DNA from 4 places in the Neobacillus sp. D3-1R genome. Region 2 is predicted to be linked to each of the others. Evidence: riboswitches for the same ligand, from Rfam matches in the RefSeq annotation. Region 2 holds a riboswitch; each other region holds the start of a gene.
The links. A riboswitch is a leader RNA that binds a small molecule or an ion and turns the genes downstream of it on or off. The one in region 2 is predicted to bind cyclic di-GMP.
Positions count from the first base shown of each region.

Region 1: another riboswitch for cyclic di-GMP. It lies ahead of ACSBPO_RS20470 (S-layer homology domain-containing protein); the one in region 2 lies ahead of ACSBPO_RS01440 (anti-repressor SinI family protein).
Region 3: another riboswitch for cyclic di-GMP. It lies ahead of ACSBPO_RS05830 (DUF192 domain-containing protein); the one in region 2 lies ahead of ACSBPO_RS01440 (anti-repressor SinI family protein).
Region 4: another riboswitch for cyclic di-GMP. It lies ahead of ACSBPO_RS18790 (hypothetical protein); the one in region 2 lies ahead of ACSBPO_RS01440 (anti-repressor SinI family protein).

Region 1 is NZ_CP197471.1:4,021,562-4,023,762, reverse strand. It holds gene ACSBPO_RS20475 (hypothetical protein) at 1-407, shown strand, start outside; cyclic di-GMP riboswitch class I at 862-945, shown strand; gene ACSBPO_RS20470 (S-layer homology domain-containing protein) at 1,090-2,184, shown strand.
Region 2 is NZ_CP197471.1:296,360-298,560, forward strand. It holds gene ACSBPO_RS01435 (carbohydrate kinase family protein) at 1-752, shown strand, start outside; cyclic di-GMP riboswitch class I at 1,098-1,193, shown strand; gene ACSBPO_RS01440 (anti-repressor SinI family protein) at 1,226-1,372, shown strand; gene ACSBPO_RS01445 (helix-turn-helix domain-containing protein) at 1,482-1,811, opposite strand; gene map (type I methionyl aminopeptidase) at 2,071-2,201, shown strand, end outside.
Region 3 is NZ_CP197471.1:1,159,081-1,161,281, reverse strand. It holds gene ACSBPO_RS05845 (A24 family peptidase) at 1-287, opposite strand, end outside; gene ACSBPO_RS05840 (Flp family type IVb pilin) at 488-661, opposite strand; gene ACSBPO_RS05835 (Flp family type IVb pilin) at 675-875, opposite strand; gene ACSBPO_RS05830 (DUF192 domain-containing protein) at 891-1,235, opposite strand; cyclic di-GMP riboswitch class I at 1,318-1,404, opposite strand; gene ACSBPO_RS05825 (DUF418 domain-containing protein) at 1,652-2,201, opposite strand, start outside.
Region 4 is NZ_CP197471.1:3,651,481-3,653,681, forward strand. It holds gene ACSBPO_RS18785 (DUF72 domain-containing protein) at 1-542, opposite strand, end outside; gene ACSBPO_RS18790 (hypothetical protein) at 676-990, opposite strand; cyclic di-GMP riboswitch class I at 1,039-1,125, opposite strand; gene sufB (Fe-S cluster assembly protein SufB) at 1,319-2,201, opposite strand, start outside.

The sequences.
Region 1 (2,201 bases), 920 kb from region 2:
ACAATACTGTTGAAGTATCTACAGATGAAGAAACTGCAACATCAGATGGAGTACCAGCACCAACAGAAGAAGAAGCAGCAACAACAGAAGAAGTAACAGCAACAACTGAAGTAGAAACAACAACTGAAGTAGAGACAGCTACAGAAGGTACTGTTGAAGCATCAGATGTAGTTGTTGAAGATGCAACTGAAGAAGTTGTAGCTTTAGACGAAGAAAGCACTGAAGAGGTAAATCCTTCTACAGCTAACAAAGTAAAAGCTCAGGCTAGTGTAAAAGCTAACGTACAAGCAACAACTCATGCAGCTGCAAACTCTGCAGTATTAGCTAAGGCTGAAGTAACAGAAGAAGTTACAGCAGAACCAACAACTGAAGAAAAAGCTGTTGATACTATTACTACACAAGAATAATTCAACCTTGTGTAAAGAGAAGAAACCGAGGAATAACGTCCTCGGTTTTTCTTTTTCAAAAATAACAAAAAAAGTCCTTCCTTAAAAGAAAGGAAGGAAATAAATTTTGGGCTTACCAACCCTATATTAATAAGAAAATAAAACGATACAAAATAATACTTCAAAATCCCTGCTAGTCCTTTTCGTACGATCATTCCTATAGGACTCATAAAAGGACCTTCCTTATATAAATGAAAGTAAGGAATAAAGTAGGCTTACCAGACCTACTATATGAATACGTCGCACCACTCCAATATTTGAGGATAAAAGAGTTTTGTAATATAAATGATATATTTGAAATATAAAAACTATCCCCATAAAACAGTTTGAAAGTTTTATTTTAGATAATAAAAAACCATTGTCATATTTTGTTAGACAACTATATAATGAAATAAACTTAATCTTCTTTTATTTACAACGATAACGGCAAACCCAATGAAAGTTGGGGACGCAAAGTCACAGATCTAAGGCTAAATGCTATGATGGCTGGATTACCGAACTGAAAGCAAGTTAGCATGGCCTATCTAACTCCTTTTTTCACGTTATGTTGAAAAGAGGAGTTTTTTATTTTTAAACACCCAAAGGAGGGAAGAGGTAATCTCAAGTAACCTGAAAAAAATCCCATTATCAAAAAGGAGAAATTATGAAAAAGTCACTTTCGATTGTTGTCATTTTAGGAATCATCGTCTCATTCTTACTTCCAACTCCATCTGCGTTTGCCAAAACTTCTTTTATCGATGTTCAAGAACAATTTTGGGCTTCTGCAGAAATTGAATATCTTAAAGATTTTCAAATCATTAACGGCTATCCAGATGGATCATTCAAACCTAACAATACCATTACACGAGCACAAGCTGCGATTATGCTCAAGAGAGCTTTTCAATTAGATACATCATCCGTTGAAAATCCAAATTTTGAGGATGTCAAAACCACTTATCATGCTTATAAGGAAATTGCAGCCGTTGTCGAAGCTGGTTTTATCGAAAAAGGTGAATTTTTCAGACCTAATGATAATTTAACTCGTGGGGAAATGGCTAAAATTTTGGTCAATGCTTATCAGTTAAAAGGTACATACACGCAAGAAATTAAAGATGTATCAACAGACTTATTACCTTATGTCAGTGCCTTAGCTGCAAATGGAATAACGGATATTTATGATGACCAGACCTTTAAACCAAACGATCCAGTGAAAAGAGCCCATTTCTCGGTATTTTTTTCAAGAGCTCTTAACCCTAACTTTAGAGCTGAGTATTCCGTTTTAAAACTGATTCTTCCACAGTTACAATTTGATATGGGTGTCGATGAGGTAAAGCAGCTAATGAAAGATTATACATTAGTAAATGAAACAGAGCTCCCATTCGAATTTACTGATTATCAGCTTACCTACTCAGCCAACGTTTCGGGTTATTCTGAAAATGAACAATTTGTTTTAAGCTTTAAAAATAATCAATTTCATAGTCTACTTATCAATATTGATAATAGGAATCTGAAAAACAAGCCAACAGCAGAACAGTTGGATGCAGAGTTTACTAAGTATTCTACTTTTTACAAGGCTTATGTTGGTTCTCCATTAAAGGTAGACGTAACGACACCGGATCCAATCGTTTTTTATAGTAAATTAGCAACTTACGAAGGTAAATACACTGAGGAATGCAAATTGTACGTTCAAGGCTATGATTTTAGAGAAGATCAAGAAGGTTATATGACTTCATATATGTTTCTTGTTAAGAAAAAATAAATAAGAAAAGAGTCAGG
Region 2 (2,201 bases):
TCGGAGGGGATCATGAAGGGGAATGGCTTTTGAATCAGACAAAGAGATTTGTCGATATTACACCAACTGAAGTTATTCCACAAATGTCAACGGGAACGTACACAGCAGTTTTAAATGAAGAAGGGGAAATGATTGTCGCTTTAGCTGATATGGTTTTATACGATTCCATACAGCGGTCCCTTATTGAAAAAAAGTGGGGAATCATAAGAGAATCCGAAATGGTCTTATTAGACACCAATTTACCTTCCGATATTCTTTCCTATATCATCAAACGTTGTCAAAAGGAAAATATACCATTAAGTATTGTTCCTGTATCCGCCCCAAAAGTAAAAAAGCTTCCTCATCAACTTGATGGAGTGACATGGTTAATTGCTAATCAGTCTGAGGCTGAAGCCCTTGCGGATTTCCCTATTCAAAGTGATGGAGACTATTTTCGCGCAGCCGAATTAATTTTGAAAAAAGGTGTAGAAAGAGTCGTTATTACGAGGGGAGATAAAGGTCTTATTTATTTCACAAAAAATGGAGAAGCCAGTGTCATTCTACCACCTGAGATACAAGTAGATGATGTAACAGGGGCAGGCGATTCATTAGTAGCGGGAATCCTATACGGCTATTTAAAGGGAGTTAACACAGAAGATGCTTGTAAAATAGGGATGTCATGTTCTATTATCACCCTTCAATCCTACGAAACAGTCAATCCTGAATTAAGTAAACAAAAGCTCCAAGAAACTTATCAGAAATATTTTAATTAGGCTCTTTTCTGCAACTTTGTTGATTTAAACTGAAAAGTCCTCATATGCTGTGCACCCCAAAAGTTGGACCAAGTAATTTCTAACTTTGGGGGTGTTTTTTTGTGGTCAAATAAATATCTCACATTGTTTGGAAAATAATTGTTAAAAATTCGACGGAATTAGAAGTAATTTTACCTAGAAAGTAAGTAGATTAGAGGTTTAATTTTTAGAAAATTCTATAAAGTAGAATTAATTGTCACTATTTGTTGGAAAAAGGTGGTATTTTATTGGACGTTCCTGACAAGAAACAACACCCTACTAAAAAAGAACTAGATATAATAGGGTAAAACTATTACTTAAGTAACAATCAGAAAAGGGCTAACTTATTGAAAGATAGGGGCGCAAAGTTGCAGATCTAAGGTAATGAGTACTAAGCATTACGATGATGGCTGGGCTGCCTGAGATACAGATAGATGTATTTTGGGGGAGATAAGGTGAGTAGAAAACTGGACTGCGTAAATGAATTAGACAAAGAATGGCTTCAATTAATTTTAGAAGCAAAAAGTATGGGAATGGATTTGAACACAATCAGAGATTTTCTCCATGTAAATTCAGTGAAAGAGCTAGTTGTAGAAAAATAACCCCAAAAAAGTATTTCTTCGTGTAGAAGAAATACTTTTTTATTGTAGAGATTTATAAATTTAGCATTAAACGAAGTTTTCGTAATCCAGCTCCAGCGCTTTTTGTTCTTTATTCATCATCTTTTTGTTTTAATTTCCATTTATTAAATTCCAAAAATTCACGGAATTGATCTTTTGATATTCCAGAACCCATCGCTTCTTGTACTAAAGTTAGCCAATCTGAATCTAGATCATCCTTGTTAATAGGGTCATTAATTATATGATCAACTGAGACCCCCAAGACAACCGATATTTTTTCTAAGAATTGTATAGAAGGATTTGTTTGAAGATTTCGCTCTAGAGAACTAAGATAAGACTTAGCCACTCCAGCCTTTTCGGCCAACTCCGAAAGTGACATTCTTTTCTCTAAACGAAGCTGTTTAACACGTTCACCAATCATTTTATTATTCACTTCACTTTTGTTTACTTTTTATTTAGTATATCAAAAAATAATTAGAAGTTCCATATAAAGAACGTATTTTTACGTAAATTCATAAAATGGACCTACTCCAAATTATTCTAATGTTATTGAAAACCTTATATGAGGAAAGTTCCTTCATAAATGAGTGTTTCTTCCTTTTTCTATTTTTAAAAAAAGGGTAAAATGAAAGATAACATCTATGCTTAGTAGGTACACTTCAGGAAAGAAGGGGAAATACTTGATTATCTTAAAATCACCACGTGAAATTGAAAAGATGAAGGAAGCAGGAAAAATTCTTGCTGCTTGCCATAGAGAAATTGCCAAATTAATTAAACCAGGAGTCATGACTTGGGAGATTGATGAGTTTGT
Region 3 (2,201 bases), 860 kb from region 2:
GCTGTCATCAAGACGAAGCTGGTCCCTTTTAATGCTCCGATAACGGCTAATAATTTGACGTCTCCTGCTCCCATACCACCCATGAAATAGGGGATAATTAAAATAGCTAATCCAACCATTGTCCCTAAAAATGTTACAACTAATCCGTCCCATCCACCTAAGACAACATTTAAAATCCATGCAATGCATAATACAGGAAACAAGACGACATTATAAATCTTTCTCTCTTTTAAATCTGTTACCACACAGATCAACAATAATAAAATTAAAATGACATTACTCCACATGCATCTCCCTCTTTTCGAAAGGGTAATTTTTTACAAAAAAAGCCCCACGTTACTAAAGAACGTAAGGCTTCTTTTTTACACCTCGATGACTAGTATCATAATAGACTCTGGCAGTTTGGAATGTAGATTGATAATAATATTATAGAATATATAAGTTCTTTTCCCTCTACAGCTTAGCCATTCCGCCTTTCATATTACTACTAGCCCTCGGAACTTGTTAATATCTCTAAAGTATTCGTAAGCATTGTTACAACGTTCTCGGATAATCCTGCTATTAATCCTAGAACTGCCACTGCAATAACTCCTATAACAATACCGTATTCAGAAAGTCCTTGGGCCTTTTCTTCTATAAAGAAACCTTTAAGAGCCTTCATTACTTACTTCACATTAAGGAGTAGTCGTAGTGCTATCGCCAGTTTCAGCTCCAGTTACTGCTGATACCACGTTATCAAACATTGTTACGATTTGCTCACGTAGTAAAGCTAATGCTCCAACAACCGCTACTGCGATAATTCCTAATACTAAACCGTACTCTGTCATCCCTTGACCTTGTTCTTCTACTACTAAGCCTTTTAATTTGTTCATCATTTTTCATCAAACCCCTTATCCAATAATTTGTATTTTGTGTCCTACTTTCGTTCCTGACTTCTGTATGGTCCCTGATGGAAGTTCTAAAACAGAATGACCATTTTTATATACCTGTCCTATTTTTGAAGGCTGCAGTTTTTCATCTACACCAACAATTTCTAAGTCTTTATTTAGATAAAGAACATCAATAGGATAGTTCATAAAAAAGGTGTGTATGGATCGGCAGGGTTGAATATGCAAGCCATGACCTTCAGGCAAACTTTTTGAAAACATTAGCCCTCTTAATCTAGTAAAAAAAGAATGTGCTTTTGTTAACTGGTTTGCTAGTTCCGTACCGTTTGATAGGTTCATGACTTTCATTCTTTCACCTCCATTTTTGCAACAAAATAACCCCACCTTTAACCGAAAGGGGGGTCATAGAACATATGATTCACCCTGATCTTTCGGTAGCTGGCTGGCATAGTACTTTTGCACCTTAGCCCCTATAGCTTTGCGTCACTGATTTTCATCAGTTTTGCCTTTATCGAGATTCAGTGTTTTATTTTTTCGACTGATCTCTTGTTTTTATGATAGTATTTTTCAAATATATCTAAAATCCGTCAAAAATATCATTTTTTTCTGAAAATTAACTAGGGCTATTTATCTATTTTTAAAGTCACTTAGATTCTTTATATGCCATTCTACTTATTTTTATGAATATTCCTTTACATTTTATACAATTACACCGATATAATAGGAATTTACTCCTTTGACATTTTAAAAATATTGTCGATTGTCTAGGAAGATGATCTACCTTTTCTCCAAGTTGGTTTTTTACAATAGGAAAATGCTCTCCAAATCCATTCAACAGGTCCATAGTGATGGCTACGCAACCAAACTGTACTTATCAGTGCTTGAATCAAATAAATAGTCACAGCGATTAGTGTCCCTGTTCCGATAGAAATTTTGTTATAAAAACCAAAACCATAGCTATAAAAAAGCAAGGTAGCTACTAAAGATTGGAACAAATAATGACTAATTGCCATTTTCCCAACTGACTGAAAAATTTTTAAGGGCAAAAACTTATCCATCAATAAAATGATAAGAATAGCGTAGGTAAAACCCAATAAGGGCCCTCCAAAAATATCCTGTATGTATTCCGTAAATAAATTTCTAAAAACAAACGGCAGAAGTTTAAGAACGCAACCAACGCTTCCAAAAATCAGCAATAGTTGTGTCAACTTTTTCTGATTAATGATGTTATTTCGTATCAAATTTAACTTAGCAATACCTGCTCCTATTAGGATAAAAGGAAAAATGGAAAAAAATAATATAAGGATATTGTCT
Region 4 (2,201 bases), 1.3 Mb from region 2:
GGTACTGATCCCAGACCTGCTTGTGGTTCATCGCAAATACTATGTATCCATTTTTCCTTTCTCATAAACTCTAAAGTCTTATCCCTATAATTAGGATAAAACCAGGATTGATGACGAAATTCTAATGCACATGGAATATCTCCCATTTCATTTTTACAAAACCTTATATATTCTACATTTTCACGTTTACAATCAAACCAAGGAGGAAACTGGAATAATACCATTGCTAATTTTTTTGCTTCTATATAAGGGTTAATGGATTCCTTAAAAGCCATAAACATATCTTTTGGGCTATCAAAAGGAATGTCACCTCTTTGATGTCCTGTCATCCCTTGATAAGCTTTAACGACAAATTGAAACGATTTTGGTGTTTCCATTACCCATTTTTCCGTATTTCTTTTTGGTTGAATCGCATAAAAAGAGGTGTCTACTTCCACAGTAGGGAAATGAGAAGCATAGGCTTTTAGTTTGTCACGTGATGAAGTTCCAGCTGTATAAAGCTGGTCATGATCACCCCATCCTGTTAAACCAATATAGATCAATCCATTCCCCCCCATTTGTTGAATTCAATGTTAAAGTTTCGTTTCCCTAATAATATTAACATAATTTTTAAAAGAATTAGTATATGAACAAAAAATAAAACCGTTAGGACTTGTGCCTTAACGGTATCGATTATTAGATCGCTATTTTCGAAAGATATTGTCTCATTCTATCCTCTGCATTTTCAGTATCCATATGTATTCCTGTTACGAATTCAAGCAGAAGGTCTGATTTTCCACGTTGTCGAATAACGGCAAAAATCTCTGGCTTTTTCTTTTTGATGAGGGACATCATTTCAACTGTAGGTAATGGAGTTCCCGATTTTGTCCGTAGAAATAATCGAATATAATTAATAAAAATTTCAGCGTTTTCAGGAGTATCAGAATATTCCTTTAGCAATTCAAAAAAATTTTCAATCATTCCCTCGATATGGTGTTTATTATTATTCAAGTTTACTTCTCCTTCCGAAGGCAAACAGCTACGTCAACATAATGAGGTTGCGGCAACCCGGCGATCATCGTTCATTCGAACCTTAGACCCGTAGCTTTGCGTCCTTACCTTTCGATAAGTTTGCCTAACTTTATTACAACAAAGCATGAATGTTAGTTACATTTTACTATTATATTTTTATGATAAAAATAGGTATTTCGACACATTTCCTCATTTTTCGTCAGTAGATTTTACCATTTTTTTTAAAGAATGGAGACTTTGTTATCTTGGATTATGGATTTCCGCTCCATAAAAAAATCCGCCTACTTGTAAGTAGACGGATTGACTTTTATCCGATAGAACCTTCCATTTCGAACTTGATTAGGCGGTTCATTTCAACGGCGTATTCCATTGGAAGTTCTTTTGTAAATGGTTCAATAAAGCCCATTACAATCATTTCTGTTGCTTCTTGTTCAGAAACACCACGGCTCATCAGATAGAATAATTGTTCCTCTGACACCTTTGATACTTTTGCTTCATGCTCTAAAGAGATATTGTCATTTAAAATTTCATTGTACGGAATCGTATCTGACGTGGATTGGTTATCCATAATTAACGTATCACACTCAATGTTTGAACGAGCACCTTCTGCTTTACGTCCAAAATGAACAATTCCACGATATGTTACCTTACCGCCATGTTTTGATATAGATTTTGAAACAATCGTTGAAGAAGTATTTGGTGCCAAGTGAATCATCTTAGCCCCAGCATCCTGATGCTGACCTTTACCTGCGATTGCAATGGAAAGTGTCATACCACGTGCGCCTTCTCCTTTTAAAATAACAGCAGGATATTTCATTGTTAATTTAGATCCGATGTTTCCGTCAATCCATTCCATTGTTGCGTTTGCTTCACAAACCGCACGCTTCGTTACTAGGTTATATACGTTGTTTGCCCAGTTTTGAATGGTTGTATAACGGCAATATGCATCTTTCTTAATGATGATTTCAACTACTGCACTGTGTAGAGAGTTCGTTGTGTAAACGGGCGCTGTACATCCTTCAACATAATGTACATGTGCACCTTCATCAACAATAATTAACGTACGTTCAAATTGTCCCATATTTTCAGAGTTAATACGGAAGTATGCTTGTAATGGCGTTTCTACCTTGACACCCTTAGGAACATAGATAAACGAGCCACCAGACCAAACAGCTGAGTTTAATGCAGAA